One region of the Burkholderia sp. KL41 genome, then DNA from elsewhere that is predicted to be linked to it. Evidence: riboswitches for the same ligand, from Rfam matches in the RefSeq annotation. Region 1 holds a riboswitch; the other holds the start of a gene.
The links. Region 1 has a riboswitch for thiamine pyrophosphate ahead of thiC (phosphomethylpyrimidine synthase ThiC). Riboswitches for the same ligand answer to the same signal wherever they lie in the genome.

Region 1 (15,210 bases):
TCGCTCACCGTCGTGCCCGCGTGGCCCGACACCGAACAGACGCTGTTCGGCGCGCACGACGCGCTGCTGTCGGGCGACGCGGTGAGCGCACCGCTTGAACTGCACGGCACGCTGAACCGGCTGACGCAGGCCGGGCAGATCATCTACCGTTATGCGAGGCCGAGTGCGCGCGACTACCTGTCCGCGTGGCTTGCGCATCTCGTCTACTGCGCGATCGAGCCCGGCGGCCCGCGCCGCACGCTGTGGTTCGGCAGCGGCGGCGCATTCGAGCTGACGCCTGTCGCCGCGCCGCTCGAGCAGCTCGCACCGCTTGCCGCGCTGTTTCGCGCGGGGCGGCGCATGCCGCTGCGGTTTTTCCCGCGCAGCGCATGGGCGCGGGTGTCCGACGGCGAGGCCAAGGCCGCGAGTGTCTGGATCAACGAACGGGTCGTGAGCGAAGCCGACGATCCGGCCATCGCGATCGCATGGCGCGGCGCGCATGCGTCGCTCGACGAGCCGTTCGCCACGCTCGCGCGGCTCGTGTTCGATCCGCTCGTCGAGCATCTGAAGGAGGTCGCATGAGCGCCGTGTCGCAGCCGCAGCAGGCGCTCGAACTCGACGTGTTCGCGTGTCCGCTCGATGGCGTCAACCAGATCGAGGCATCGGCCGGCACCGGCAAGACCTGGAACATCTGCGCGCTCTATGTGCGCCTGCTGCTGGAAAAGGATCTCGGCGCAGACGAAATCCTCGTCGTGACCTTCACGAAGGCGGCGACCGCGGAGCTGCACGAGCGGATTCGCGGCCGGCTCGCGCAGCTTGCGCATGCGCTCGACACGGGTGACGACGGCGGCGATCCGTTCATCGAGCGCCTGCTCGAGACGACGCTCGGCGAAGGTGGCGAGCTCGATCCCGAAACGGCCGCGAAGCGGATCCGGCGTGCGTTGCGCGCGTTCGACCAGGCGGCCATCCATACGATCCACGCGTTCTGCCAGCGTGCGCTGCAGGAAGCGCCGTTCGCGGCCGCGATGCCGTTCGCGTTCGACATGGAGGCCGACGATGCGTCGCTGCGCTTCGAACTCGCGGCGGATTTCTGGCGCACGCGCGTCGAACCGGCGGCCGCGCGCTGGCCGGGTTTCGCGACCTGGCTCGTCGAATCGGGCGCCGGGCCGGCCGCGCTCGATGCGCAGCTCGCGCGCCGGCTGAAGAAGCCGCTCGCCGCGCTGCGCTGGGACGGCGTGACCGAGCCCGACGAATCGGCCGAGGCCGCCGCGGCCGAATGTTTCGCGGAGGCCGGGCGGATGTGGGCGGCCGAGCGCGAAGCAATCGATGCGTTGCTGCGCGCCGCGCAGCCCGCGCTCAACCAGCGTTCGCACAAACCCGAAGCGGTTGCCGATGCGCTCGCCGCATGGGCCGCGCATTTCGCGCAAGGCGACGCGACGGCTGCGCTGCCGAAGGCCGCGCTGAAGCTCACGCGCACCGCGCTCGTGAAGGCGACGAAAAAAGGCGGCGCGACGCCCGAACACGCGTTCTTCGACGTGGCGGACGCGCTCGAGGCGGCCGTGGCGGCGGCTGAAGCCGCGCAGCGCGCGCGCTGGCTCGCGCTGATCGCCGAATGGCTCGACATGGCGCCGGGCGAGCTGGCCGAGCGCAAGCGCACGCGGCGCATCGTGTCGTTCGACGATCTGCTGGCGAACCTGTACCACGCGCTGCATGCGCATCCGTGGCTCGCCGAGACGCTGCGCGCGCGCTATCCGGCCGCGCTGATCGACGAGTTCCAGGATACCGACCCGCTGCAGTTCGCGATCTTCGACCGGATCTTCGCGCCGGGCGGCCCGTTATTCCTCGTCGGCGATCCGAAACAGGCGATCTACAGCTTCCGCGCGGCCGATCTGCATACCTATCTGGCGGCGCGCGCGCGGGCGAGCGCGTGCTACACGCTCGCGGTCAACCAGCGTTCGACGCCCGCGATCGTCGATGCGTGCAACCGCTTTTTCATGTCGAATCCGCGCGCGTTCGTGCTCGACGGGCTCGACTATTACGCGGTGCGTGCCGGCACGCGCGTGCGCGCGCCGTTCGTCGACGAAACCGATCCGGGCCCGTCCGGCGACTTCCGGGTGTGGGCGTTGCCTGGCGGTGAAGGCACGTTGCTCAAGCGTGATGCGCAGGCACAGGCCGCGCAGGCCTGTGCCGCCGAGATTGCCCGGCTGATGCGGGGCGCGCGCGAAGGGCGCGTGCGGCTCGGCGAGTCGCCGCTGTCGCCAGGAGATATCGCGGTGCTCGTGCAGACGCACCGGCAGGGCAGTCTCGTGAAGCGCGTGCTGGCCACGTGGGGCATCGGCAGCGTGGAACTGGCGCAGGCCTCGGTGTTCTCGACCGGCGACGCGGAGCAGCTTGAACGCGTGCTGGCGGCGATCGATGCGCCGGGCGACCTGCGGCGGCTGCGCGCCGCGCTCGCAGCCGACTGGTTCGGCCTCGATGCCGGCGCACTGTGGCGGATGGAGCAGGGCGACGGTGATGCGTCACACGAAGCGTCCGCGGCCGACAGTGCCGACGCGATGAGCTGGGTCGAGCGCTTCTCGCGGTACCGGCTGCTGTGGCGCGAACGCGGTTTCGCGGTGATGTGGCGCACGTTCACGCGCGAATTGCGGATCGCCGAGCGGCTGATGGCCGGCGCGGACGGCGAGCGTCGCGTGACCGACATCAACCATCTGGCCGAACTGACGCAGGCACGCGCGTCCGCGCAGCCGGGCATCGCGCCGACGCTGCGCTGGCTTGCCGCGCAACGGCTCGACGGCGGCGGCGAGGAAGCGCAGTTGCGGCTCGAATCCGATCGCAACCTCGTGCAGATCGTCACCGTGCACAAGTCGAAAGGCCTCGAATACGCGATCGTGTTCTGTCCGTTCCTGAACGACGGCGGGTTGCGCGAGCCGCCCGCGTCCGCGTTGCCCGATGCGCGCGAATACCACGACGATGCGGGCGACGCGGTGCTGCATTACGGGTGCGACGACGAGGCGGCCGCACACGCGGCGCGGCAAGCGCTGCGCGAGCAGGCCGCGGAACGCGCGCGGCTCGTCTACGTGGCGCTCACGCGTGCGGTCTATCGCTGCTACGTCGTCGCCGGGCCGTACCTGTCGTCGCGCTCGACGCGCGAGGCGCGACGCAGCGTGCTCAACTGGCTCGTCGCCGGCGCGGGCCAGGCGTTCGATGCGTGGCTCGACGAGCCGCCCGACGAAGCCGCGCTCGATACGGCGTGGCACGCGCTCGCGGGCGGCCCCGTGAGCGTCGCGCCGCTGCCGGCGCCAGCTCGCCCCGAGCGTCTGGCGGCCGGGCACGACGCGTCGCAGACGCTCGCGGCGCGCCATGCGACGCGCGTGCTGCGCGATGCCTGGCGGATGGCCAGCTTCAGTTCGCTGACCGCGTCGATGGCGCGCGAGGAGGCGGGCGTCGCGGCCGTGCCGGATGACGAACTGCGGCCCGACCACGATGCGCTTGCCGCGGTTGCGCCGGATGCCGAGTGGCTGTTGGCCGATACGGTTGCGCCCGAACCGCCGGACGACGACATCCTCGTGTTCCCGCGCGGCGCGGCGGCCGGCGAGTGCCTGCACCGCCTGTTCGAGCTCAGCCGGTTCACGGAGCCCGAGTCGTGGCCGAAGGCCGCGCTCGGTGCGCTGCACGACCGGCCGGTCGAGGCCGGGCCCGAACTCGCGACACGTCTGCCGGCGATGATGGTGCAGCTGGTCGATGACGTCGTGCACACCGAGCTCGTGCCGGGCATGCGGCTCGTCGATCTCGATCCCGCGAAGCGGCTCGACGAAATGGGGTTCCTGTTCCCGGCGCCGTCGCTCGACCTGATGGCGCTACGCCGCCTGCTGGTCGCGCACGGCTACCCGGACGTTGCACTGGAGGCGGGCATGCTCGCCGGTTTCATCAAGGGTTTCATCGACATGATCGTCGAACACGACGGCCGCTTCTGGATCGTCGACTGGAAGTCGAACCATCTCGGCACGACGCCGGACGCCTATGGCCCGCGCGCGCTCGACGTCGCGATGGCCGACCACGCGTATCACCTGCAGGCGCTGCTCTATACGGTCGCGCTGCATCGCTACCTGCGCGGGCGGCTGCCCGATTACGACTACGACACGCATGTCGCGGGCTACCTGTACCTGTTCGTGCGGGGTGTGCGGCTCGGCTGGCGCAGCGGCGGCGAGCCGGCCGGCGTGCATGCGCGGCGGCCCGCGCGCGCGCTTGTCGACGCACTCGACCGGATGATGGAAGGGGGCCGCGCATGAACGAGCAGGACGATACGCTCGAATTCACCGGCGGCCTCGTCGCGCGGCTGCCCGAGCCCGCCGATTTCGGCATCGCGCTCGCGGAAGGTTTCGCGCGGCGGATCGGCGATCTCGCTCGCCGCGCCGGCGCACCGGCCGCGGCCGCGCGCTGGGCGGCGCGCGCCGCGTTCGCGACGAGTCGTGCGACCGCGGGCGGCCACGTGTGCGTTGCGCTCGGCGCGCTCGCGCAGCGCTACGAAACACCGCTCGACGAGGTTCGCGCGGCGCTCGCCGCGAGCGGCGTGGTCGCGTTCGGCACGCTCGCGCGTGGCGACGAGCGGCCGCTGATCGTCGACCGCCACGACCACCTGTACCTGTCGCGCTATTTCGACTACGAACGGCGGCTCGCCGATGCGCTCGTCGCGCAGGCCGGTGCGACCATGCCGGACGAAGGTCTTGCGCCCGACCGGTTGCGCGACAGTCTCGCGCGTTACTTCGGGCCGGCGAACGGCGAAGTCGACTGGCAGCGCGTCGCGGCGATCGTCGCGCTGACCGGCCGCGTGACGATCGTCAGCGGTGGCCCGGGCACGGGCAAGACGACGACCGTCGTCGGCGTGCTGGCCTGTCTGCTCGATGCGCATCCGGGGCTGCGCGTCGCGCTGGCCGCGCCGACCGGCAAGGCCGCGCAGCGGATGCAGGAAGCACTGCATGCGCGGGCCGGCGACCTGCCGCCCGAACTCGCGGCGCGCCTGCCCGATACGTCGTACACGCTGCACCGGCTGCTGGGCGGCGGCGGGGCGGCCGGTTTCCGGCATCATCGCGACAATCCGCTGCCGTACGACCTGATCGTCGTCGACGAGGCATCGATGATCGACGTCGCGCTCGCCGCGCATCTGCTCGATGCGCTCGCGCCGGGCGCGCGGCTCGTGCTGCTCGGCGACAAGGATCAACTGGCCGCGGTCGAGGCGGGTGCCGTATTTGCGGAGCTGAGCGCGCGACCGGCGTTTACCGCCGCGGCGCGCACGCGCATCGCGCAGGCGCTCGGCATCGACGAGGCGGCATTCGTCGCGGCGTTGCCGGTGCAGGACGAGGCCGCGACCGTAGCCGCGGCCGTTCCCGCCGGGCATCCGGTTTCCGCCGCGGCCCGTGCCCCGGCGCCGCCATCGGCGCTTGCCGCTACACGCAAGCCGGCGTCGCGACGGAAGGCCGATGCGAGACAGGCATCACTCTTCGACGACGAACCGCAGGATGACGAAGTTTCGTCGTCCAACGTCGCGCCGCCGCCGGCCGAAACCGGTGAAGCTGGCGATGCAGGCGAGGCCTCCGCATGGATCGAGGTCGACGAACTGGCGTGGCTCGACGCCGTCGAGCTGCCGCCGTTCGACGCAGGCGACGTGGCGCTTGCGTCGGTCAAATCGAACCCGCCGGGCGAACCCGCCGCCGCGTCCGCCGCACCCACGCCCGCACCCGCGCCGCTCGCCGACTGCGTCGTCTGGCTCGAACGCAACTACCGCTTCGGCCTCGATTCGCCGATCGGGCGGCTGTCGCTCGCGATCCGCAGCGGCGACGTGCAGGCCGCGCTCGACGCGCTGCCCGCCGACGATTCGGCGGCCGCGTCTTTCCATGACGATGCGGGCGAGTCGCTCGCGACGTCGACGCTCGAGCGGCTCGCGCGGCGGTTCGGTGCTTACCTCGACGCGTTGCGCGACGTGCTGGCCGCGCCGGTGCCCGATCCGCTGCCGCTGTTCGACGCGCTCAACCGGTTCCGGATCCTGTGCGCGACCCGCAGCGGCTTGCGCGGCGCGGAGCACGTCAATGCGCTCGTGGCCGCGCACGTGCGCCACGCGGCGCGCGTGCCGCTGGCGGTCGGCGCGCACTGGTTCACGGGGCGGCCGATCATGGTGACGCGCAACGACTACGCGCTCGGGCTGTTCAACGGCGACATCGGCATTGCGCTGCCCGACGCGCACGGCGTGCTGCGCGTGTGGTTCCGGCGTGCGGACGGCACCGCGCGCGCGGTGTCGCCGGCCGCGCTGCCGCCGCACGAAACCGCGTTCGCGCTGACGGTCCACAAATCGCAGGGCTCGGAATTCGACGAAGCCGCGCTCGTGCTGCCGGCATCGTTCGGCCGTGTGCTCACGCGCGAACTCGTCTATACGGCTGTCACGCGTGCCCGCACGCGCGTGCAGGTGATCGGGCCGCGGCGCGTGCTGGCGCAGGCGGTCGCGACGCGCACGCAGCGCGATTCGGGGCTCGCGGCACGCGTCGACGAGGCGCTTGCACGGCGCCGCATGGAGGCGTCGCGATGATGATCCGCTATACGCTCGATCCGGCCGAGGTCGAATGGACGGCCGTGCGCGCGCAAGGCGCCGGCGGGCAGAACGTGAACAAGGTGTCGAGCGCGATCCACCTGCGCTTCGACATCCGTGCGTCGTCGTTGCCGCCTGTCATCAAGGAGCGGCTTCTCGCGCTGTCCGACCAGCGCATCACGCGCGACGGCATCGTCGTGATCAAGTCGCAGGAATACCGCACCCAGGAGAAAAACCGCGAGGCCGCGCTGGCGCGCCTCGATGCATTGATCGCCGGCGTTGCGTTCACGCCGCGCGCACGGGTCGCCACGCGGCCGACGCGCGCGTCGAAGGAGCGGCGGCTCGAGCACAAGTCGCGCCGCAGCGCGGTGAAGTCGGGAAGAGGGAAGGTGATCGACTGACGAATGGTCGGGCGGACGAACCGCGGGTGCGGCGGTCGGGCGTTCGCATCCGCGCCGGTTACCGCATCACGGTGCCGGCGCTGTCGAGTACGAAGTCGACGCAGAACACGACGAGCCGGCTCTGCGCGCGGATCGCGACGGCGGCCGTATAGCAGTCGCGGCCTTCCGTCAGCGAGAAATGCGGGCCCATCAGCGCGACGCGTCCGGGCGCGGCGATCGCGCGCTGGAAATACGGGCGCCGCGACCAGTTGCTGTGGGTCTCCGGAAAGAGCGGTGCGAGGCGGGTGACGCCGGCCTGGCCGTCGTCGGCGGGCGCGCCGATCGACGGCAGGAACTGCTCGCCGGTTTCGTCGGTGACGAACACGCGGCGGGCGGCCGGCACCGCGAACACGCGTTGCGCGGCGTCCTGCAGGTTGCCGCTCGCGGAAAACGCGGCCGCGCCGGTCAGCACGAGCCGTTCGATCGCGTCGAAGCCCGGCTGCTCGGCGACGACCGGCGTGTGCCGGCGGGCGATGAAGCGCTGCCACGCGGCGTCGAGCATCGCGGGTGCTGCCGCGCTGGCATGGGCGATCGATGCGTCGGGCTGGCCGAACTGGAAACCCTGCACGAAATCGATGTCGGCTTCCATCAGCGCCTGCAGCGAATCGTCGTTCTCGACGCCCTCGGCGAGCACCATCGCGCCGGCCTGGTGCAGCATCGACACGAGGTGATGCATGATGCGGCGATCGTCGGCCGAACCGGTCGAGCGTTCGACGAGCGAGCGATCGAGCTTGACGATGTCCGGGCGCGCGCGCCACACGCGGTCGAAGTTCGAGAATCCGGTGCCGAAATCGTCGATCGCGATCAGGAAGTCGCGATGCTGGATCATGTCGATCGTGCGGGCGAGCGCGGCTTCGTCGCGCGACGGCTGTTCGACCACCTCCAGCACGATGCGGTTCGGCGGCAGCGCGAAATGCCGGCACAGTGCCTCGACGAATTCGCGCTGCACGAGGCCCGAGTCGAGCACGCGCGGCGTGACGTTCAGGAACAGCCAGCCGTCGCCGATGCCCTGCGCGACGAAGTTGGCCGTATGCAGGCAGCGCGCGAGCCGGTCGAGCAGCAGCGCGTCGGCGTCGGCGCGCGTCTTGTCGAACAACGCGGCGGGCGAGATCAGTGCGCCGTTCGCGTCGACGACGCGCAGCAGCGCCTCGTAACCGACGACCCGCTTGTGCGTGATCGACAGCACGGGCTGGAACACGCTGCGCAGCGTCGTGGTGCGATAGGTGGCGACCCAGCCGCCAGGCGTCGGCGTGAGACGGTCGAGCAGGGAGTCGAGCGAGAGGTCGCGGGCGGGCTTCATGTCAGCGGAGCCCGGGGGCGAGCGGCGGGGCGGTAGCGCGCCGCCGCGCTGAAGCGGTCGCACGCGCCGGCGGACGCGAAAGGACGTGAGACATCGAGGCCGCCTTCTGCGGGTAAGTGTTCGGAGTGTAACGGGAATGGGGCCGCTCGCGTATCAGGGAAACTCCAGACGCACGCGGGTATGCGGCTGCGGCCGGCGCCGCCGCCGCACATGACGACCCGGCGGCATGGTGAGCGCGATGAGGCGAGACGGGCAATCCCGGCGGCCGGCAGGGCCGCGAGCGCATGTCGCCGTCAGACGAATGCCGGCGATGCTGCGGTACCCTCAACGGCGACGCGGAGAACAGCCGGCACCCGGTCGGAAGGCATCACGGCCCGACCGATGGCGATACGTGCACCCGAATGAATCGTCAGGTCGCTTCGCCGCTGCGCGGCCGGATCCCGGGAATCCGCTTGATCACGCCGGTCGCGAGCGCGGTGCCGACGAGCACGATCGCGCAGCCTTCGATCATCACGGCCGACACGTGTTCGCCGAGGAACAGCGCGCCCCACAGCAGGCCGAACACCGGAATCACGAACGTCACGGTGATGGCGCGGGCGGGGCCGACATGCGCGATCAGGTAGAAGTAGATGAAATACGCGATGCCTGTGCAGGCGACGCCGAGCGCGAGCACCGAGCCCCACGCGTGCGCGCTGACCGGCGCGGCCGGCCAGGTGGCGATCGCGAACGGCAGCAGCAGGACGGTCGAGCCGATCATGCTGCCGGTCGCGTTGACGAGCGGATCGACGCCGGTCAGCTTGCGCTTCGTGTAATTGGCCGCGATGCCGTACAGCAGCGTCGCGCCGAGTGCGGCGGCGGCGGCGAGCGCGGTCGCGGCGGCGCCCGTTTCGCCATGCGCATTCGCGATCTGGTTCCACACGAGCGTGAGCACGCCGGCGAACCCGATCACGAGGCCGAGCGCACGCGGCAGCGACAGCTTGTCCTTCAGCCACAGGTAGGCTACGAGCGCGCCCCAGAGCGGCGTCGTCGCGTTGATCACCGACGTCACGCCGGCCGACAGCGTCAGTTCGGCGAACGCGAACAGGCAGAACGGGATGCCCGAGTTCAGCGCGCCGACGACGAACAACGGCCACGCGTGACGGCGCAGCCGGGTGCCGAGATCGGCGGGTTTGAAGCGCGTCAGCGCGAAGCCCGCGAGAAACAGCGCGCCGATACCGACCCGCAACGCCATCAGCGGCGCCACGCCGAGATCGACGACGCCGATCCGGATAAACAGGAACGACGCACCCCACAGGGCAGCGAGCACGGTCAGCAGAAGGGCGTTCTTGGGCGACATCGAGTGTGAAGGGCGGGGAAGGGATGCGGAGAATCTTACACCCCGTTACCAGCCCGTCGTTTCACGTTTCGATGAAATGGCAAGAAACGGGAATGTCGCCGGCTGCCGGCACGGGATAGCCGCGTGCCGGCGGTCGAGCCCGGTCAGTGATGGCGCCAGCCGCCGTGTCCGCCGAAGCCGAAATTGAGCGATACCGCCGGTCCCCAATAGCCGCCCCATGCGGGCGCATAGGCAGGTGCCGGATAGTAATAGGCGGGGCCCGGATCGACATAGACCGGGGCCGGTGCAGCCGTGTAATAGCCGCCGGGATAATAGCCGTACGGGTAGTAGCAGCCGGCGAGCGTCACGCAGGCGAGCGCCGCGGCGACGAGGGTCCTGTTCATGATGTCTCTCCGGCGGAGCCGGCAATCGGCAGATGCTTAAGCTTAGGCCGCGCGCCGATGACACGGTGTGCAAAACGGTAACGGATCATTTCCGCACGGGCTGCCGGCCACGTTGCGGCGCCGCATGCGAAAACGGCGCTTTCGCACCGCGAAAACGCCGTCTGGCCGACTGTTGCGGCGCGCTGCGCCGCCTTTTACTTGCCGACCTGGTTGCCGATGATGCCGCCGGCCGCTGCGCCGCCGAGCGTCGACAGCGCGCTGCCGCCGATCGCCGCGCCGGCGACGCCGCCGACACCCGCACCGATTGCCGTATCGCGCTGGCGTCGTGACATCGAATCGCAGGCCGACAGGCTGGCCACCGTCGCGACGAGCAGAGCGCATACCCCAAAACGCCGAATCGAGTTCATGATCGTTGTCCTTGTGGTAGTGAACGGAGGTCGCGCGACCGGCTGGCGACCGCGCATGACCCCAATCTACGCGCCGTCCCGTGGCGCTGCTGTAAGGACTTGTTAAGGCTCGGGCGGTTTCGTAATCATTTGTTTCCCTCGCGCCGGCAGGCACGCGGCGTGCACACGCACAAAAAAAGCCCGCTCGAAAGCGGGCTTGCGCAGCGCCGAAGCGCGAGACGCAGCGGTCCGGGCGGACCGCCGCGCGTGCTTATTGACGGTGATAGATCTCGGCGCCGGTCTTGACGAACTCGACCGCCTTGACTTCCATCCCCTTCTTCAGCGCTTCGGTTTCCGACACGCCCTGCTGCGCCGCGAACTCGCGCACGTCCTGCGTGATCTTCATCGAGCAGAAGTGCGGGCCGCACATCGAGCAGAAGTGCGCGACCTTCGCGGAATCCTTCGGCAGCGTTTCGTCGTGGAATTCGCGCGCCTTGTCCGGATCGAGGCCGATGTTGAACTGGTCTTCCCAACGGAACTCGAAGCGCGCCTTCGACAGCGCGTTGTCGCGCACCTGCGCACCCGGGTGGCCCTTCGCCAGGTCGGCGGCGTGAGCGGCGAGCTTGTACGTGATGATGCCTTCCTTCACGTCGTCCTTGTTCGGCAGGCCGAGGTGTTCCTTCGGCGTCACGTAGCACAGCATCGCGGTGCCGAACCAGCCGATCATCGCGGCGCCGATGCCGGACGTGATGTGGTCGTAGCCCGGCGCGATGTCGGTGGTCAGCGGCCCGAGCGTGTAGAACGGCGCTTCCTTGCACCAGTCGAGCTGGAGATCCATGTTCTCCTTGATCAGCTGCATCGGCACGTGGCCGGGGCCTTCGATCATCACCTGCACGTCGTGCTTCCACGCGATCTGCGTGAGTTCGCCGAGCGTCTTCAGCTCGCCGAGCTGCGCTTCGTCGTTCGCGTCGTAGATAGAGCCGGGGCGCAGGCCGTCGCCGAGCGAGAAGCTCACGTCGTACGCCTTCATGATCTCGCAGATCTCTTCGAAGTGTTCGTACAGGAAGCTTTCCTTGTGATGCGCGAGGCACCACTTCGCCATGATCGAGCCGCCGCGCGACACGATGCCCGTCATCCGGTTCGCGGTGAGCGGCACGTACTGCAGGCGCACGCCCGCGTGGATCGTGAAGTAGTCGACGCCTTGCTCGGCCTGCTCGATCAGCGTGTCGCGGAAGATTTCCCAGGTCAGGTCCTCGGCCTTGCCGTTGACCTTTTCCAGCGCCTGGTAGATCGGCACCGTGCCGATCGGCACCGGGCTGTTGCGGATGATCCACTCGCGCGTTTCATGGATGTGCTTGCCGGTCGACAGGTCCATCACCGTGTCGCCGCCCCAGCGGATCGCCCACGTCATCTTGTCGACTTCCTCGCCGATCGACGACGTGACGGCCGAGTTGCCGATGTTCGCGTTGATCTTCACGAGGAAGTTGCGGCCGATGATCATCGGCTCGGATTCCGGGTGGTTGATGTTCGCGGGGATGATCGCGCGGCCGCATGCCACTTCCGAGCGCACGAATTCCGGCGTGATCTCGGCCGGCGCGTTCGCGCCGAAGGCCGCTGCGCCGAACGCCTGGCCCGGGTGCTGGCGGCCCATCATCGCGGCGAGCTTCGCGCCGTTCGGGCCGCTCGCCTTCAGGCTCTCGAGGTACTCGGCGCGGCGCTGGTTCTCGCGGATCGCGATGTATTCCATTTCCGGCGTGATGATGCCCTGGCGCGCGTAGTGCATCTGCGTGACGTTCTTGCCGGCCTGTGCGCGGCGCGGGTTGCGGTGCAGGCCCGGGAACCGCAGGTCGGCGGTGGCCGGGTCGGCCGCGCGCTCGAGGCCGTACTGGCTCGACAGGCCGCCGAGCACTTCGGTGTCGCCGCGTGCCTCGATCCAGCCCTGGCGCAGCGCGGCCAGGCCCGCGCGGATGTCGATCTTCGCGTCCGGATCGGTATAGGGGCCCGACGTGTCGTACACGTAGATCGGCGGATTCTTTTCGCCGCCGAAGCCGGTCGGCGTATCGGCCTGCGTGATTTCACGCATCGGCACGCGGATGTCGGGCTGCGAGCCGGTTACATAAACCTTGCGCGAATTGGGCAGCGGGGCGACAGCGGCGGCGTCGACGTGTGCGTCGGCGGACAGAAACTTCGGATTGGCGTTCATGCAATCTCCTGTATGAGCGCCGGACAGGCGCTTCGGCGCTTGCCCGGAGCCCTTGACGAATGTGGGGCTCGAGCTAAGCAGGAGACGAGGCTTGGTGAGGCGGCGGATTTCGTCAGAAGGATGGCGGCGAAATCCGTACGCTTCCCTGCGCTGGCATTATCCAGATCAGGTTCAAAGGGTATTTCTCACCCGCAATGCCGGTTGTTTGACCGCGCGCATTGCAGGACCCCCGCGTTAGCAGCGCACACGATACACTGGCTTCGCGGCGGTTTCAACCGGGAGAGGATCGGCTGCCCCGGTGCGGCCGCAGCATGGCGGGCGGTGCGATGGCCCGTCGAAATGGCAGCGCGCGTCGCCGCCGCATGGCCCCACGGCTTGGCCGGCCGGGGCGAAGCGGTGCAACATGGCGCGCTTTCGCGCAACTTCAAAAAAAATTTTCGCAGCGGCTGTCATTTCCCGCGACGTCGTCCGTCTATTCGGCTCCTTAAACCCATGTTTTGGAGAGATGTCATGAAAAAAGTACTGATCGCCGCTTGCGTCGCCGCTATCGCCACGATCGCCACGGGCGCGTATGCACAGAACGACGCGATGTCGCAGCCGGGTTCGTCGATGTCGAAGGACGCGATGGGCCACGACGCGATGGCCAAGGATGCAATGGGCCATGACGCGATGAAGAAGGACGGCATGAAAAAGCATGCGATGAAGAAAGACGCGATGAAGAAAGACGCGATGAAGAAGGACGCGATGTCGCACGACGAGATGGGCAAGCCGTCGGGCGACAAGATGGCGCCGTCGAACTGACGGAAGCGGACGCGGCGCGGCCGGCGCGTGCGTCGCACGGCGGCCGCCCGCACCGCATCCTGTCTGGTCGACTCATTCCCGGAGTCTTCATCATGCAAACCGTTCCCGCTACCGGCCGCGCGACAGCCACGCCGCCCGCGCGCCCGATTCATCCGCTGTGGGTGCGCGCGAGCCACTGGCTCAATGCGCTCGCGGCGATCCTGATGGTGCTGTCCGGCTGGCGCATCTACGATGCGTCGCCGATCTATCCGCCGTTCGTGTTTCCGCACGGCATCACGCTGGGCGGCTGGCTCGGCGGCGCGCTGCAATGGCATTTCGCGGCAATGTGGCTGCTGGTCGGCAACGGGCTGTTCTACCTCGCGATGTCGATCGCGACAGGGCGCCTCGCACGCAAGATGCTGCCGGTCACGCCGGCGTCGATATGGCGCGACGTGCGTGCCGCGCTGGGCGGACGGCTGTCGCACGACGACCTGAGCGTCTACAACGCGGTGCAGCGTGCCGCTTACCTGACCGCGATCGTCGATCTCGTCGTGCTGGTGCTGTCGGGGCTCACGATCTGGAAATCCGTGCAATTCCCGCTGCTGCGCGAATTGTTCGGCGGCTACGACAACGCGCGTGTCGTGCACTTCTGGGCGATGTCGCTGCTCGTCGCATTCGTTGTCGTTCACGTCGCGATGGCGCTGCTGGTGCCGCGCTCGCTGCTCGCGATGCTGCGCGGTCGCTGACCCGCGAGCCGCGGGCGAAGGAAATCATCATGTCGGAATCCGAATACAAGCGCGACGGTTCGCGCTGGACGCTCGACCGGAAGTCGCTCGAGCTCGACGTGCGTCGCGAGCTCGAGATGCCGTCGCGGCGCCTCTTCAACCGGCGCATCCTGACGCTCGGCGGCCTGACGATGCTGACCGGCTGCACGTTGAAGGACGACGCGTCGGTCAACACGTTCCTCGAGACGGTGTCGCGCATGAACGACCGCGTGCAGGCGTGGCTGTTCAGCGGCGAACGGCTCGCACCGACCTACACCGAAGCCGACATCACGCGACCGTTCCCGTTCAATGCGTACTACGGGATCGACGACGTGCCGCACGTCGATGCGTCGACGTACCGGCTCGTGCTGTCCGGCCGCGTGACGGGCAAGCGCGTGTGGACGCTCGACGAACTGTATGCGCTGCCGCACGCGGAGCAGATCACGCGACATATCTGCGTGGAAGGGTGGAGCGCGATCGGCCGCTGGGGCGGCACGCCGTTCGGCGCGTTTCTCGCACGGGCCGGCGCCGATACACGGGCGAAGTACGTGGGCTTCAAGTGCGCGGACGATTACTACGAGAGCATCGACATGCCGACCGCGCTGCATCCGCAGACGCTGCTCGCGTTCGACTACGACGGCCGCCGGCTGCCGCCGGAATTCGGCTTCCCGATGAAGCTGCGGATGCCGACCAAGCTCGGCTACAAGAACCCGAAGCACATCATGGAAATCTTCGTGACCGATACGTATCCGGGCGGCTATTGGGTCGATCAGGGGTACAACTGGTTCGGCGGATCGTGAGCGGTGCGTGGCATGCGGTGGCGGCGCGTGCCGCGATGCATCACGCGGATTCGCGCACCTGGAGGTCGACGCGCAGGCCGACAGCCGCCGCCATGTTGACGAGCGCGTCGAGCCCGAACAGGTTGATCTTGCCGCGCAGCAGGTCGGAGACGCGCGGTTGCGTGACACCCAGCTGTTTCGCGGCCTGGGCCTGGCTGAGCTCGAGTTGCGCGATGCGCTGCTTGAGTGCGATCATCAGTTCGGAGCGCAGCTTCATGTTCTC
Region 2 (15,210 bases), 910 kb from region 1:
CTCGGCCGTGAGCGACGTGCCCGCGCGGCCCGCGAACAGCAGCGCGGTGACGACCGGCCCGAGCTCGCGCACGAGCGACAGCGCGACCAGCAGGCCGAGCGCCTGCTCGGAACCGTAGCGGTTCAGCGTGTAGTACCCCTGCAGGCCGAGCACGAAGCCGACGAACAGCCCCGACACGGCAATGATCACGAACGAATAGTTGCCGAGGAAGTGGATCTGCTTCGTGACCAGCCGCGGCCGGCGCAGCAGCGGGAAGAATTCCAGCACGAGGCGCACGAACAGCCGCGTGCCGTAGCCCGCGCGCTCGAGGCCGCCGATGACGTAACGTCCGATCGCGCTGATCATGCGCGCCCTCCGCCGAGCCCGAAATCCGCCGCCAGCGGCGGGCTCGTGTAATGAAATTTGAACGGGCCGTCCGGCGCGCCGTCGATGAACTGCCGCACGCTCGGGTCGGTCGACGCGCGCAGCTCGTCGGGCGTACCCTGCGCGAGCACGCCGCCGTTGGCCAGGAAATACACGTAGTCGGCGATCGCGAACGATTCCGGCACGTCGTGCGTGACGAGGATCGACGTGGCACCCAGCGCCTGGTTCAGCGTGCGGATCAGGTTCGCGGTGATGCCGAGCGAGATCGGATCGAGGCCGGCGAACGGCTCGTCGTACATGATGAGCTGCGGATCGAGCGCGATCGCGCGTGCCAGCGCGATGCGGCGCGCCATCCCGCCCGACACCTCGGACGGCATCAGGTCGCGCGCACCGCGCAGCCCGACCGCGTTGAGCTTCATCAGCACGAGGTCGCGGATCAGGTCTTCGGGCAGGTCGGTATGCTCGCGCAGCGCGAACGCGACGTTCTCGAACACCGACATGTCGGTGAACAACGCGCCGAACTGGAACAGCATGCCCATCTTGCGGCGCAGCGCATACAGGCCGTCGCGCGTTTGCGCGCCGACATCGGCGCCGTCGAACAGCACCTGGCCTCGGCGCGCACGCACGAGGCCGCCGATCAGGCGCAGCACGGTCGTCTTGCCGCAACCCGACCCGCCCATAACCGCGACGACCTGCCCACGCCCGAAGCGCAGGTTCAGGTTGGACAGGACGAGGCGGTCGCCGTAGCCAAAGTCGACGTCGCGAAGTTCCAGCAGGGTCTCGGTAGGAGTGGGGCTCACGGAGCTGACAGTCCTTTTACGCAGAACGCCGAATTATAGGGCCTGCATTGGAATGATGTCGTGACGCCGTTCCGGGCCCTGCGGTCAATGATTGTCAAATTGTCCGGGAAAACATTGCTGCAACGCAACAACGGCAGCCCGATAGTCGGCCGCGCCCGTCACCGCACTGACCACCGCGACACTGCCGACACCCGTCGCCAGCACGGCCGGCAGCGCGTCGAGCCCCACCCCGCCGATCGCGACGAGCGGCGCCCGCGCCCCGGCGAAGCGCGCATAGCGGGCAATCCGCGCCAGGCCCTGCGGCGGCGCCGCGACGGCCTTGGTCGCGGTCGCGTACACGGGGCCGAGCGCGAGGTAGCTCGGGCGCTCGTGCAATGCGCGCAACATTTCGTAATAACCGTGGCTCGAAAGTCCGAGCCGCAGGCCAGCGCGCGCGATCGCGGCCAGATCGGCCGTTTCGAGGTCTTCCTGGCCCAGATGAACGCCGTACGCCCCCTCTTCCACGGCGATCTGCCAGTGATCGTTGATGAACACGCGCGCATCGGGATGGCGGCGCCCGGCCGCGACCGCGCGTGCGATTTCCCGCCGCAACGTGTCCGGCGTCGCGCCTTTCACGCGCAGTTGCACGGTCCGCACACCGCAATCGAGCACGCGCTCGACCCATTCGGCGTCCGGCACGACCGGATAGAGGCCGAGCTGCGCGGGGCACGGCGCGAACGCGGGTTCCGGCGCGGCCGGCAGCCCGGCGACACGCGGGAACCGCGCGGCGTCGACCGGCCACGCATCGGCGGCGCGCGTTTCGTCGCCGTCGCGCCAGGCCAGCGCCAGCACCAGCGCGTCGACCGGCGCAAAACCGCAGTCGAGGAACGCGGCGAGCGCGGCAATCCAGTCGTCCGCGAGCGGGTGCGCGGCGTCGAGCGCGTAGCGCGCGCCCGCCGTGTGCAGCACCGCCCCCTGCTCGTCGAATTCGATCGCGACCGCGCCCGGCGCCGCGGGCCGCGACGCGGCCGACGCGCGTGCCTGCGCGGCGCGGTCGCCGGCCGATACGATCAGCACGTCGCCCTCGGCCGGCGCATCGGGCACCGCGACGCAAAGCCGCCACGGCGCGGCGACGCCCGGCCAGTCGCCCAGCCGGGCGCGAATCCGTTCGGCCGCTTCGGCCAGTTCGTCGGCCGGCGGCCAGAATGCATCGGCGAAACGCACGCTCATGCGCCGCCCCCGTCCTGGTGCCAGAACGGCATCCCGACGACCGGCGTGCTGGCGTGCGCGGTCTCGCGCGCGTCCATCGGCCCGGCGAGATACGCGGCACGGCCGGCCTCGACGCCCTGCGCGAACGCACGCGCCATGATCTCCGGGTGCGTGGCCTGCGACACGGCGGTGTTCAGCAACACGCCGTCGAAGCCCCATTCCATCACCTGGCACGCGTGCGACGGCACGCCGAGCCCCGCGTCGACGATCAGCGGCACGTCCGGCAGGCGCTCGCGCAGCACGCGCAGCCCGTACGGGTTCACGACGCCCTTGCCGGTGCCGATCGGCGCGCCCCACGGCATCAGCGCCTCGCAGCCGGCGTCGAGCAGGCGCCGGCCGATCACGAGATCCTCGGTGCAATACGGCAGCACCTTGAAACCGTCCTTGACCAGTTGCGCGGCCGCCTCGATCAGGCCGACCGGGTCGGGCTGCAGCGTGTAGTCGTCGCCGATCAGCTCGAGCTTGATCCAGTCGGTGCCGAAGACCTCGCGCGCCATGTGCGCGGTCGTCACGGCTTCGGCGACGGTCTGGCAGCCGGCCGTGTTCGGCAAGAGCGGCACCGCGTGGCGCTTGAGCAGGTCGAAGAAGCCGGCTTCGGCCGTGCCGCCCGTCATCTGGCGGCGCAGCGCGACCGTCACCATCCCGGGGCGCGACGCGTCGATCGAATCGGACAGCGACTGCAGCGACGGATAGCGCGACGTGCCGATCAGCACGCGGCTTGCGAAGGTTTCGCCGTACAGCGTCAGCGCGTCGGCGGAGGTGAGGGACGTCATGTCGTTTTCCTGAAAGAGCGGGGACGAACCGGCGGCGCTCAGCCGCCCGCGACCGGGTGCACGACGTCGAGCTTGTCGCCCGCCGCGAGTGCGCGCGCCGCATGCTGCGTGCGCGCGACGAAGTTGCCGTTCAGCGCGACCGCGTACGGCGGACGCGCGCCGTACGCGGCGAGCGCGTCGGCCACCGTTGCGCCGTCGGGCAACGTCAGGTTCTGTTGGTTGATCTGGATGTCCATGAGGCTTCGTCGAATTCGGTCGGCGGTGCGCGTCAGGCCGGCTGGCGCGCGTCGTTGCGGTGATGAAGGAGCGTCGGCCAGCGCTCGGCGCCGCGCCACGCGGCGAACGCGTCGGGATCGCCGAACGCGCCGCCGAGCGCGGCTTCGGCAAGCGCGACGGCCGCATGCGCGACTTCCGGCGCGATCATGAAGCCGTGCCGGTACAGGCCGTTGACGGCGAGCGTCGACGCACCATCCCAGATCACCGCCGGGCGATGATCGGGCAGCGTCGGCCGGCACTGCGCATTGAGTTCCAGGATGCGCGCCTCGCCGAACGCCGGATGCACGGAGAACGCCGCGCTCAGCAGTTCGAGCGCGGAGCGCACGCTGACGGGCGACATGTCCTCGCCCTCCACCTCGGTCGCGCCGATCACGTAGAGATCGTCCTGCTTCGGTGCGATGTAGAGCGGGTAGCGCGGATGCAGCAGCCGCACGGGCCGGGTGAGCCCGATGCCGGGCGCGTGCACGCGCGCGACTTCGCCGCGGATGCCGCGCAACGCGGGCAGCGCGGGTTTCGCGCCGAGCCCGCGGCAATCGATCGTGAAATGCGCGGCGGGCAGGTTCGCATCGTCGATCGTGACGTGCCAGTGCAGGTCGACGCCGCGCTCGGCGAGGCCGGCCGCGAGCGCGCGCAGCGCCTGGCGATTGTCGAGCTGGCCTTCGTTCGGCAGCAGCAGGCCGCGCGCGAAGCGGCCCGCGAGCACCGGCTCGGCCGCGTCGACCTGCGCGCCGGCGAGGGTCACGAAACCGTTGTCGAACAGGCCGGCCGGCGCGTTCGCGCGCACGCGCCGCTCGAACAGCGGCGCCTCCGCGCGGTCCGCGTGATGCCAGACGACGAGCGTGCCGTGATGCTGGAAGAAGACGGGTTCGGGCAGTTCAGCGAGCCACTGCGGCCAGCGCGCGAGCGACGCGGCGCCGAGCTCGGTGATCAGCAGCTCCGCGCTCGCCGCTTCCGCGAGCGGTGCGAGCATGGCGGCCGCAATCCACGCGGCCGACTGCTCGCCGTCCGGGCCGCCGCGCTCGTAAAGCGCGACGCGATGGCCGTCGCCTGCGAGCCGCCATGCGATCAGGCGGCCGACGAGGCCGCCGCCGAGCACCGCGAAATCGGGGTGGGTGTCCCGGACGTTCATCGCGCCCCCTCCGCGCGGGCGCGCCCGACGAACGTCGACGCGCACGCGCCGCCGCATGCGAACGCACGCGACATCGGGCCGGGAACCATGCAAAAGACTGAAGATTGTGCGGTCATCATTCCTTCCGTAACGCGCAATGCGCGTACCCAAAAGGACGAAACCGGCAGCAAAGGCCGGCCGGGCGGGACTCGGGCGCTGACCATGTGGGATGGCAGCCAGCGCGACCCGGCGGGATCAGAAACTTCCCTCGCCGGTATTACCCGGATCGGGTGCGAAGGGTCTTTCTCAGCCTCATTGCGCTGCCCGGAACATCCGCCGGCCGCGCTACAAAGCACCCCTGTTTCGTCGTCGGCCATTAGACCATAAAAGCGGAAAGCGCCGCAAACTGTCCCCCTTGCGGCAAATTCGCCGTCGTGCCGCGCCGCTCTGGCACAATGCCCGCAGGCCGGCCGCGCGAGCGGCCGGTTGCCGCGTCACCGCCGGCCTTAAGTGCCGTTTAAGGCGCGCGGGCGACCATCCGGACGCCCGCCGTCAGTCGGCGCCGCGTCCCGGCATGCCGTATCGCGGCGCGCGCCCGGCTTCGCCCGGCCCGCGCGCCGGCTACTCATCAGGAAGCACATGACCCAATCGATCGATCCCGTCCGCTCCGCCTCAGACGCGCCGCAGGACGAGCGCCCGGTATCCGCATGGAGCCTCATCAAGCCCTACTGGGTATCGTCCGAATGGAAAATCGCATGGGGCCTGCTGGTCGCGATCATCGCGATCAACCTCTGCGTGGTCTGGATCAACGTCCGGCTCAACAAGTGGAACGCGGAGTTCTACAACGCGCTGCAGTCGAAGGACGTCCACGACTTCCCGAACCTGCTGATGCAGTTCTCCGCGCTCGCGTTCGCGTTCATCATCCTCGCCGTGTACGGCCGCTACCTGCGGCAGATGCTCGGCTTCCGCTGGCGCCAGTGGCTCACCGACCGTTTTCTCGGCCAGTGGCTCGGCGATCGCGCGTTCTACCGGATCGAACGTGACCGTCTCGCCGACAACCCCGACCAGCGGATCACCGACGACCTTCAGTCGTTCTCGACGACCACGCTCGCGCTGTCGCTCGACCTGCTGTCGACGGTCGTCACGCTCGTGTCGTTCATCACGATCCTGTGGTCGCTCGCCGGCGCGCTGACGCTCTCGCTCGGCGCGACGCCGATCACGATCCCCGGCTACATGGTGTGGGCGGCGGCGCTGTACGCGGTGGTCGGCTCGCTGATCATCCAGAAGGTCGGCCACCCGCTCGTGTCGATCAACTACCAGCAGCAGCGCGTCGAGGCCGACTTCCGCTTCGGGCTGATCCGCGTGCGCGAGAATGCCGAGCAGATCGCGTTCTACGACGGCGAGAAGACCGAGACCGGCAACGCGCAAAACCTCTTCATGCGCATCCGCGACAACTGGTGGCGCGTGATGAAGTACACGAAGCGGCTCACGTTCGTGCTGAGCTTCTACGGGCAGATCGCGATCATCTTCCCGCTCGTCGTCGCCGCACCGCGCTATTTCGCGGGCGCGTTCTCGTTCGGCGTGCTGATGCAGATCTCGTCCGCGTTCGGCACCGTCAGCGATTCGTTCTCGTGGTTCATCAACAGTTACTCGACCCTCGTCGAATGGCGCGCCACCGTCAACCGTCTGCGCGAATTCAAGCGCGTGATGGGCACGTCGCACCTGAAGGAAAGCCTGTCGCCCGCGACCGAGCACGGCGGCATCAACCTGCATTACGTCGACGGCGCGAAGCTGTCGACGTCGTCGCTCAAGCTCGCGCTGCCGAACGGCAATGCGCTCGCGAACATCGGCAGCGTTACGATCGAGCCCGGCTCGCGCTGGCTCGTGATCGGCAAGTCGGGTTCCGGCAAGAGCACGTTCATGCGCGCGCTCGCGGGGCTCTGGCCGTTCGGCGACGGCGCGATCGATGCGCCGGTCGGCGCGCGGATGATGTTCGTGCCGCAAACGAGCTATCTGCCGATCGGCACGCTGAAGGCCGCGCTCACCTATCCGGCGACAGCCGACGCGTTCAGCGACGAAGCCTGCCGCGACGCGCTGCGCGCATGCCGCCTCGACGATTATGCCGAGCGCCTCGACGAGACCGCGCACTGGACCCGCGTGCTGTCGCCGGGCGAACAGCAGCGCCTTGCCGGCGCGCGCGTGCTGCTGCACAAGCCCGACTTCCTGTTCCTCGACGAAGCGACGAGCGCGCTCGACGCCGACAACGAGGCGCGCCTGTACCACCTGTTCGCCGAACGGCTGCCGAAGGCCGCGATCGTCAGCATCGCGCACCGCGAGTCGCTGGCCGCGTTCCACGTCGGCACGATCAACGTCGAGCGCGTGAACGACAGCGACAAGGTCGCCGCGTGAGGCCACGCGCCGCGCACGTCGCCCGGATCGCGCTGATCACCGGCGCCGGCTCGGGGATCGGCGCGGCACTCGCGCGGCGGCTCGCGGCGCCCGGCATCGCACTGGCGCTGCATGCACGCGGCGCGGACGAAGCGGCACGCGTGCGGCTCGCCGAAGTCGCCCGCGCGTGCACGGCGGCCGGCGCGGAGTGCGTCACGCTCACCGGCGATCTCGGCGAGCCCGGCGTGGCCGCGTCGCTCGTCGATGCCGCCGCCACGCGCTTCGGCGGGCTCGATCATCTCGTCGCCAACGCCGGCTTCGCCGCGCGGCAATCCTTTTCCGGTCTTTCCACGGACGCGCTCGCGTCCGCCTTCGCGGCGATGCCCGGCGCGTTCTCCGCGCTCGCGGGCCGCGCGCGGCCGCTGCTCGAGGCGTCGGCCGCGCCGCGGATCGTCGCGGTCAGTTCGTTCGTCGCGCACCGCTACCGCGCCGACGCGCCGTTCGCGGCCACCGCTGCCGCGAAGGCCGCGCTCGAATCGCTGGTGCGCACCGCCGCCGCCGAATTCGCCGCGCGCGGCATCACCGTCAACGCGGTCGCGCCGGGCTTCACGCGCAAGGACCACGGGCCGAGCGCCGGCAACGCCGACGCATGGGCGCAGGCCGAACAGGCGACACCGCTCGGCCGGATCGCCGAACCCGACGACGTCGCCGCGCTGATCGCGTTCCTGCTGTCGGATGCGGCGCGACAGATCACCGGGCAGATCGTCCACATCGACGGCGGCCTGACGCTCTGAATCGAGCGGCCGTACGTCGTGCGGTCGCGCGGGACGTCGCTGCCACCGACGTTGGCGTGGCACGCGAGCGCGATCGGCGCCCGCACGTTCGCGGAACACCCGCCGTTGCACGCCGCCCTCCCCCCCTCGCCGCCCGCCGCGCCATCGCGCTCTCGCTCCCGTCTTTTTGGCGCCCCGCTCCCCGCCCGTAAAATAACCGCCACGCGGCAGCGCGAGACAGGACGAGACAACAGGGGGACGGCAAGCATGCAGGCATTCCAGTGGTTCGACGAGCTGTCGACACGCGAACGCAGGACGCTGTATGCCGGATTCGGCGGCTACGCGGTCGATGCGTTCGACTTCATGATCTATTCGTTCCTGATTCCGACGCTGATCGCAGCCTGGGGCATGACGAAGAGCGAGGCCGGGATGATCGCGACGAGCTCGCTGATCTCGTCGGCGCTCCGCGGCTGGGTCGCCGGCATCCTCGCCGACCGCTACGGCCGCGTGCGCGTGCTGCAGTGGACGATCGCGACGTTCGCGCTGTTCACGTGCCTGTCCGGCTTCACCGATTCGTTCTGGCAACTGCTCGCGACACGCACGCTGCAGGGCTTCGGCTTCGGCGGCGAATGGTCGGTCGTGACGATCATGATGGCCGAGACGATCCGCTCGCCCGAACACCGCGCGAAAGCCGTCGGCACCGTGCAGAGCAGTTGGTCGTTCGGCTGGGGCGCGGCCGCGATCCTCTACTGGGCGTTCTTCGCGCTGCTGCCCGAGCAGGTCGCATGGCGCGCATGCTTCTGGATCGGCATCGCGCCCGCGCTGTGGATCCTGTACATCCGCCGCAACGTCAGCGATCCGGACATCTACACGGCCACCCGCCGCGCGCGCGACGAAGGCCGCGTGTCGGGCCACTTCCTCGAGATCTTCTCGCCGCCGCACCTGCGCGCGACGCTGTTCGGCAGCGCGCTGTGCACCGGGATGCTGGGCGGCTACTACGCGATCACGACGTGGCTGCCCACCTACCTGAAAACCGTCCGCCACCTGTCGGTGTTCAACACGAGCGGCTATCTCGTCGTGCTGATCGTCGGCTCGTTCGTGGGCTACGTGGTCGGCGCGATCCTGTCCGACCGGCTCGGCCGCCGCGCGTCGTTCATCCTGTTCGCGATCGGCTCGTTCTCGCTCGGCATGGCGTACACGATGCTGCCGATCACCGACACCGCGATGCTGCTGCTCGGCTTCCCGCTCGGGATCGTCGTGCAAGGAATCTTCGCGGGCGTCGGCGCGTACCTGTCGGAGCTGTATCCCGGTGCGATCCGCGGCTCGGGCCAGGGCTTCTGCTACAACCTCGGGCGCGGGCTCGGCTCGTTCTTCCCGATCCTCGTCGGCTCGCTGTCGCAGTCGATGTCGCTCGTGAAGGCGATCGGCCTCGTCGCGGGCGGCGGCTACCTGCTCGTGATCGTCGCCGCGCTCGTCCTGCCGGAAACGCGCGGCAAGTCGCTCGTCGACGATCCGGCCGTCGCGTCCTGAGCAACCGTCACGTTCCGGAAACCGCATGCACGTGATCGTTCTCGGCGCCGGCGTGATCGGCGTCACCACTGCCTGGCACCTGCGCGAAGCAGGTTGCGAGGTCACCGTGATCGAACGCGAGGCCGATGTCGCGCAGGCGACGAGCCTCGGCAACGCCGGCGTGATCGCGCCCGGCTACGTGACGCCGTGGGCCGCCCCCGGGATGCCCGGCAAGATCCTCAAGTACCTGTTCGAGCCCGCGTCGCCGCTGATCTTCCGGCCGACGCTCGAAGCCGCGCAGTGGCGCTGGATCGCGCGCTGGCTGCGCGAATGCGAATTCGAGCGGTTTCGTGTGAACAAGCAGCGGATGCAGCGCATCGCCTATTACAGCCGCGCATGCCTGCACGCCTTTCGCGACCGACATCCGTTCGACTACGGCGCGAGCCGGGGCTACCTCCAGCTGCTGCGCGGTGCGTTCGACGTGCAGATGGTGCAGCCCGCGCTGAAGGTGCTGCGCGACGCCGGCATCGCGTTTCGCGAGCTCGATGCGGCCGGCTGCACGGCGATCGAGCCGGGCCTGCGCTGGGCGCGGCAGGCACCCGTCGGCGGCATCTACCTGCCCGACGACGAAGCGGGCGACTGCGCACGCTTTACGCGTGAACTGCGGGCGCTGTGCGAAGCAAACGGCGTGACGTTCCGCTTTCACACGGACGTGCAGGCGCTCGACGTTGAGGCGGGCCGGGTGCGCGGCGTGCGGATCGTCGGTAACGGCAACGAGGATGGCGATACGCCGGATCGCGCACGAGCGCATCCGCACGCATCGAGCGCCGGCAGCAAGCAACGCGACGCGCGACTCGCCGCCGACGCGATCGTCGTCGCGCTCGGCGTCGACAGCGCCGCGCTGCTGCGGCCGCACGGCATCGACGTGCCGCTCTATCCGGTGAAGGGTTACTCGGCGACGCTCTCCGTCGTCGACGACGAAAAAGCGCCGCACGCCGCGCTGATGGACGAATCGCTGAAGACGGCGATCACGCGCTTCGGCCCGACGTTGCGCGTCGCGGGTACCGCGGAACTCGGCAACCGGCACGCAGCGCTGCGCCGGCAGGCGCTCGATACGCTGATGAAGGTGCTCGACGACTGGTTCCCGCACGCGGCCGATCGCGCATCGGCGCGCTTCTGGGTCGGCCGCCGGCCGATGACGCCCGACGGGCCGCCGCTGCTCGGCGCGAGCGGGATCGACGGGCTCTGGCTCAACGTCGGCCACGGCTCGACGGGCTGGGCGATGTCGATGGGGTCGGGGAAGGTGGTGGCGGATCTCGTCACGGGGCGGGAACCGGAGATCGACTTGTCGGGCCTGACGCTCTCGCGCTACGGCCGGTAGGCCCGGTGGCCCGGTGGCCCCGCAGGCCCGGCAGGCCCGGCAGGCCCGGCAGGCCCGGCAGGCCGGACGATATCGCCGACGTGATACACATCGCATCCGGCAATCACACCGCGGCGCGCAAGCCGCTCACTGCGGCGCCAGACCGTCCGCCCATGCGATCGGCGCGGACGCGACCGGCCGATGCGACACGCCCTCGTGCGACAGCCGGCTTTCGAACAACGTCAGCGCTTCGACACGCACCGCGACCGCCCGCCCGGGCGCACCGCCGTGCGCGGGCTGGCCGACCGCCTCGCGCGGCAGCCGCGCGAGCGTCACGTGCGGCCGGAACGGCCGCCGGTCGGCCGGCACGCCGAGTTCGCCCAGCAGCGCAACCAGCCCGGCATTCAGCGCCAGGCAGGCCGGATCGGCCGCGAGCTCCGCGACGATCAGCCTCGCGCGCGGCAGGCTCGGCCACCACGCGATCCGCTCGACCGGCAGCAACGGCAGCGCATGGGCGGCCGCGAGCGCGGGCAGATGCGCGGCCAGCGCCTCGCATCGGTCCCGTTCGATCGCGCCGATGAACGCGAGCGTCATGTGCAGTTGCGCGGACTGCGTGCGCCGCGCTCCGCGGGTGACCGGCAACGCGTGCAGCGCGTCGCGCGAGGCCGCATCGGGCATCAGCGCGACGAACGCACGGAGCCGGTCGCCGTTCATGACTCGCTCACCGCGGCACGCGGGGCGCGTGCCGTTTGAGCCGAAGCGGGACGCTGCGGCAGCGGGCCGTGCTCGCCCCACACGTCGGGCGGCAGCACACGCGCGAGCTCGGGGATCGTGTTGCGCGTGAACACCGGATCGGCGATACCCGCCGCGCGCTGGCGACGATAGTCGGCCCACGCGGCGTGCGCATGCTTGCCGAGCGCGAGGATCGCGATCAGGTTGATGATCGCCATCAATCCCATGCTCGTATCGGCCATCGCCCAGACGAGCGGCAGTTGCCCGACGCTGCCGAACATCACCATGCCGAGCACCGCGACACGGAACAGCGGCAGCACGCCGCGCCGCTTCGTGATGAATTCGACGTTGCCCTCCGCATACGCGTAGTTGCCGATCACCGACGAAAACGCGAGGAAGAAGATCGCGACGGCCATGTAGATGCCGCCCCAGTCGCCGACGTGGCTCGAGATCGCGCGCTGCGTGAGCGCCGCGCCTTCCATCCCCGTGCCGACTTCGTACTGGCCCGACAGCAGGATCACGAACGCGGTCGCGCTGCAGATCACGATCGTGTCGACGAACACGCCGAGCATCTGGATCAGCCCCTGCGTGACGGGGTGCCGCGTGCTCGCGGTCGCGGCCGCGTTCGGCGCGCTGCCCATCCCCGCTTCGTTCGAGAACAGCCCGCGCTTCACGCCGATCGCGATTGCCTGGCTGACCGCGTAGCCGGTCAGGCCGCCTGCCGCCTGCTCGAGACCGAACGCGCTCTTCACGATCAGCGCGATCACGTCCGGCACGAGCGCGATGTGCGTCGCGACCGCATAGACCGCGAGCGCGAGATAGCCGATCGCCATCAGCGGCACGATCACCTGCGCGACCGTCGCGATGCGGCGGATGCCGCCGAAGATGATCGGTGCGGACAGCAGCACGAGGCCGAGGCCGACCGTCTCGCGGCTCCAGCCGAACGACGTATGGAATGCGTCGGCGATCGCGTTCGCCTGCACCGCGTTGAACACGAAACCGAACGCGAGGATCAGCGACAGCGAAAACAGCACGCCGAAGCCGCGCGAGCGCAGGCCCGTCTGGATGTAGTACGCGGGGCCGCCGCGATAGCTGCCGTCCGGGTGCGACACCTTGAAGATCTGCGCGAGCGTCGCCTCGACGAACGCAGACGACATCCCGACCAGCGCCGTCATCCACATCCAGAAGATCGCGCCCGGCCCGCCGACCGTCAGCGCGACCGCGACGCCCGCGATGTTGCCGGTGCCGACACGGCTCGCGAGCCCGGTCGCGAACGCCTGGAACGACGAGATGCTGCCCGGCTCGCCCTTGCTGCCGACCAGTTTCATGCTGAGGAACAGCGCCTTCAGCTGGATCATCCGGAACCGCAACGTGAACCACGCACCGGCGCCGAGCAGCAGCGCGATCAGCACGTAGTTCCACAACACGCCGTTGACGGCGTCGATCAGCCCATGCAGGAGTGCTTCCATCCGGTTTCCTTGTAAATAGGGTCAGTCATGAGCGTCGACCGCGAATGCGGCCCGAGGGGCGACATGATATGACAGTTTTCAAGGATTATTACAAAACGAAAGGATTTGGGATGACGAGAAATCGCGTCCGGATGTCATCAGGTTAGACGACGCTTCGCGAAAATGATGCGTGTCGGCACGGCAAGGCAGCCCGATCGGACGGCGCCGTCTCGCACGTGAAACCGGGGCACCCCGGCTGGCGCCAGCCATAAAAAAACCGGGCGCCCTTTCGGACGCCCGGCTTCCGTCGAAACCCGCTCGCGGTATTCAGCTCAGCGCGGCAGGTTCGAATGCCCCATCAGGTACGCATCGACCGAGCGCGCGCACTGGCGGCCTTCGCGGATCGCCCACACCACGAGCGACTGGCCGCGACGCATGTCGCCTGCGGCGAACACCTTGTCGACCGACGTGTAGTACGAGCGATCGCCTTCGGTCGCCGCACGCGCGTTGCCGCGCGCGTCCTTCGCGACGCCGAACGCTTCGAGCACCGGCGCCGCCGGCTGCGTGAAGCCCATCGCGAGCAGGACGAGATCGGCCTTCAGTTCGAACTCGGAGCCCGGCACTTCCTGCATCTTGCCGTCCTTCCACTCGACGCGCGCAGCGATCAGCTTCTCGACCTTGCCGTTCTTGCCTTCGAGACGCTTCGTCGCGACCGCCCAGTCGCGCTCGCAGCCTTCCTCGTGCGACGACGACGTGCGCAGCTTGATCGGCCAGTACGGCCACACGAGCGGCTTGTTCTCCTCTTCCGGCGGCTGCGGCAGCAGCTCGAACTGCGTGACCTGCTTCGCGCCGTGACGGTTCGACGTGCCGACGCAGTCCGAACCCGTATCGCCGCCGCCGATCACGATCACGTGCTTGCCCTTCGCGAGCAGCTGGTCGGCGAGCTTGTCGCCCGCGTTCACGCGGTTCTGCTGCGGCAGGAAGTCCATCGCGTAATGCACGCCGGCGAGCTCGCGGCCCGGCACCGGCAGGTCGCGCGGCGTTTCCGAACCGCCCGCGATCACGACCGCGTCGAATTCTTCCTTCAGCGTGTCCGGAGAAATGGTTTCCTTCGCGAGGCTGCCGATCGACTCGGGCAGCGGATCCTTGCCGATGAACACGCTGGTGCGGAACGTCACGCCTTCCGCTTCCATCTGGCGCATGCGGCGGTCGATCAGCCACTTCTCGAGCTTGAAGTCGGGAATCCCGTAACGCAGCAGGCCGCCGACACGGTCGTTCTTCTCGAACACCGTCACGTCGTGGCCCGCGCGCGCGAGCTGCTGCGCGGCGGCGAGGCCCGCGGGGCCCGAACCGACGACCGCAACCTTCTTGCCCGTCTTGTGCTCGGCCGGCAGCGGCTTCACCCAGCCTTCCGCCCAGGCCTTGTCGATGATCGCGTGCTCGATCGACTTGATGCCGACCGGGTCGTTGTTGATCCCGAGCGTGCACGCCGCCTCGCACGGCGCCGGGCAGATACGGCCCGTGAACTCCGGGAAGTTGTTGGTCGAGTGCAGGACTTCGATCGCCTGCTGCCAGTCCTGGCGGTAAACGAGATCGTTGAAATCCGGAATGATGTTGTTGACCGGGCAGCCGTTGTTGCAGAACGGGATGCCGCAATCCATGCAGCGCGCGCCCTGGACCTTCGCGTCCGCGTCGGTCAGCGCCGCGACGAATTCCTTGTAGTGCTTCACGCGCGTGAGCGGTGCTTCGTACGCCTCGTGGCGGCGTTCGAACTCCAGAAAACCGGTTGCCTTGCCCATAAGGTGCTCTTCTGTTCGGTGTATCGGGTGGGGGAGCCGCGCGCGGCCGTCAGGCGCGCGCGGCATTCGCTATGTCGTTCGTCGCTCAGGCGGCCAGTTCTTCCTTCGCCGCCTTCTTCGCACCGATCTCGCCTAGCGCGCGCTTGTATTCGTGCGGGAACACCTTCACGAACTGGCGGCGCGCCGCGTCCCAGTTTTCCAGCAGCGACTTCGCGCGCGGCGAACCCGTGAACTGGAAATGACGCTCGACGAGCCCCTTGAGCAGCGCTTCGTCCGTCGTGCCTGCATGCCAGAGTGCGCGGTCGACCGTGCGCTCCTGCTCGGCCTGCTGCAGCACCGGCTCGAGCGCGACCATCGACTTGTTGCACTTCGCCGCGAACGTGCCTTCCGGATCGTAGATGTACGCGAGACCGCCCGACATGCCGGCCGCGAAGTTGCGCCCGGTCTCGCCGAGCACGACGACCGTACCGCCCGTCATGTATTCGCAGCCGTGGTCGCCCGTGCCTTCGACGACCGCCGTCGCGCCCGAGTTGCGCACGCAGAAGCGCTCGCCCGCGACGCCGCGGAAGAACGATTCGCCTTCGATCGCGCCGTACATCACCGTGTTGCCGCAGATGATGTTTTCCTCGGACT

Region 2: linked by a shared signal. The riboswitch ahead of PQB87_RS02110 (FAD-dependent oxidoreductase) and the one ahead of thiC (phosphomethylpyrimidine synthase ThiC) in region 1 are both predicted to bind thiamine pyrophosphate.

The regions. Positions count from the first base shown of each region.
Region 1 is NZ_CM174446.1:1,346,358-1,361,567, forward strand. Features, by position in the region: gene recC (exodeoxyribonuclease V subunit gamma) at 1-561, shown strand, start outside; gene recB (exodeoxyribonuclease V subunit beta) at 558-4,268, shown strand; gene PQB87_RS06415 (AAA family ATPase) at 4,265-6,556, shown strand; gene arfB (alternative ribosome rescue aminoacyl-tRNA hydrolase ArfB) at 6,553-6,957, shown strand; gene PQB87_RS06425 (sensor domain-containing phosphodiesterase) at 7,016-8,296, opposite strand; gene PQB87_RS06430 (DMT family transporter) at 8,706-9,632, opposite strand; gene PQB87_RS06435 (hypothetical protein) at 9,776-10,015, opposite strand; gene PQB87_RS06440 (YMGG-like glycine zipper-containing protein) at 10,210-10,422, opposite strand; gene thiC (phosphomethylpyrimidine synthase ThiC) at 10,673-12,604, opposite strand; TPP riboswitch at 12,729-12,845, opposite strand; gene PQB87_RS06450 (pentapeptide MXKDX repeat protein) at 13,115-13,405, shown strand; gene PQB87_RS06455 (cytochrome b/b6 domain-containing protein) at 13,498-14,130, shown strand; gene PQB87_RS06460 (molybdopterin-dependent oxidoreductase) at 14,160-14,948, shown strand; gene PQB87_RS06465 (helix-turn-helix domain-containing protein) at 14,989-15,210, opposite strand, start outside.
Region 2 is NZ_CM174446.1:433,203-448,412, reverse strand. Features, by position in the region: gene mlaE (lipid asymmetry maintenance ABC transporter permease subunit MlaE) at 1-345, opposite strand, end outside; gene PQB87_RS02130 (ABC transporter ATP-binding protein) at 342-1,163, opposite strand; gene thiE (thiamine phosphate synthase) at 1,248-2,372, opposite strand; gene PQB87_RS02120 (thiazole synthase) at 2,369-3,184, opposite strand; gene thiS (sulfur carrier protein ThiS) at 3,223-3,420, opposite strand; gene PQB87_RS02110 (FAD-dependent oxidoreductase) at 3,453-4,589, opposite strand; TPP riboswitch at 4,815-4,938, opposite strand; gene PQB87_RS02105 (ABC transporter ATP-binding protein/permease) at 5,208-6,977, shown strand; gene PQB87_RS02100 (SDR family NAD(P)-dependent oxidoreductase) at 6,974-7,750, shown strand; gene PQB87_RS02095 (MFS transporter) at 7,997-9,259, shown strand; gene PQB87_RS02090 (D-amino acid dehydrogenase) at 9,285-10,619, shown strand; gene thpR (RNA 2',3'-cyclic phosphodiesterase) at 10,746-11,312, opposite strand; gene PQB87_RS02080 (alanine/glycine:cation symporter family protein) at 11,309-12,799, opposite strand; gene PQB87_RS02075 (glutamate synthase subunit beta) at 13,111-14,577, opposite strand; gene PQB87_RS02070 (glutamate synthase-related protein) at 14,663-15,210, opposite strand, start outside.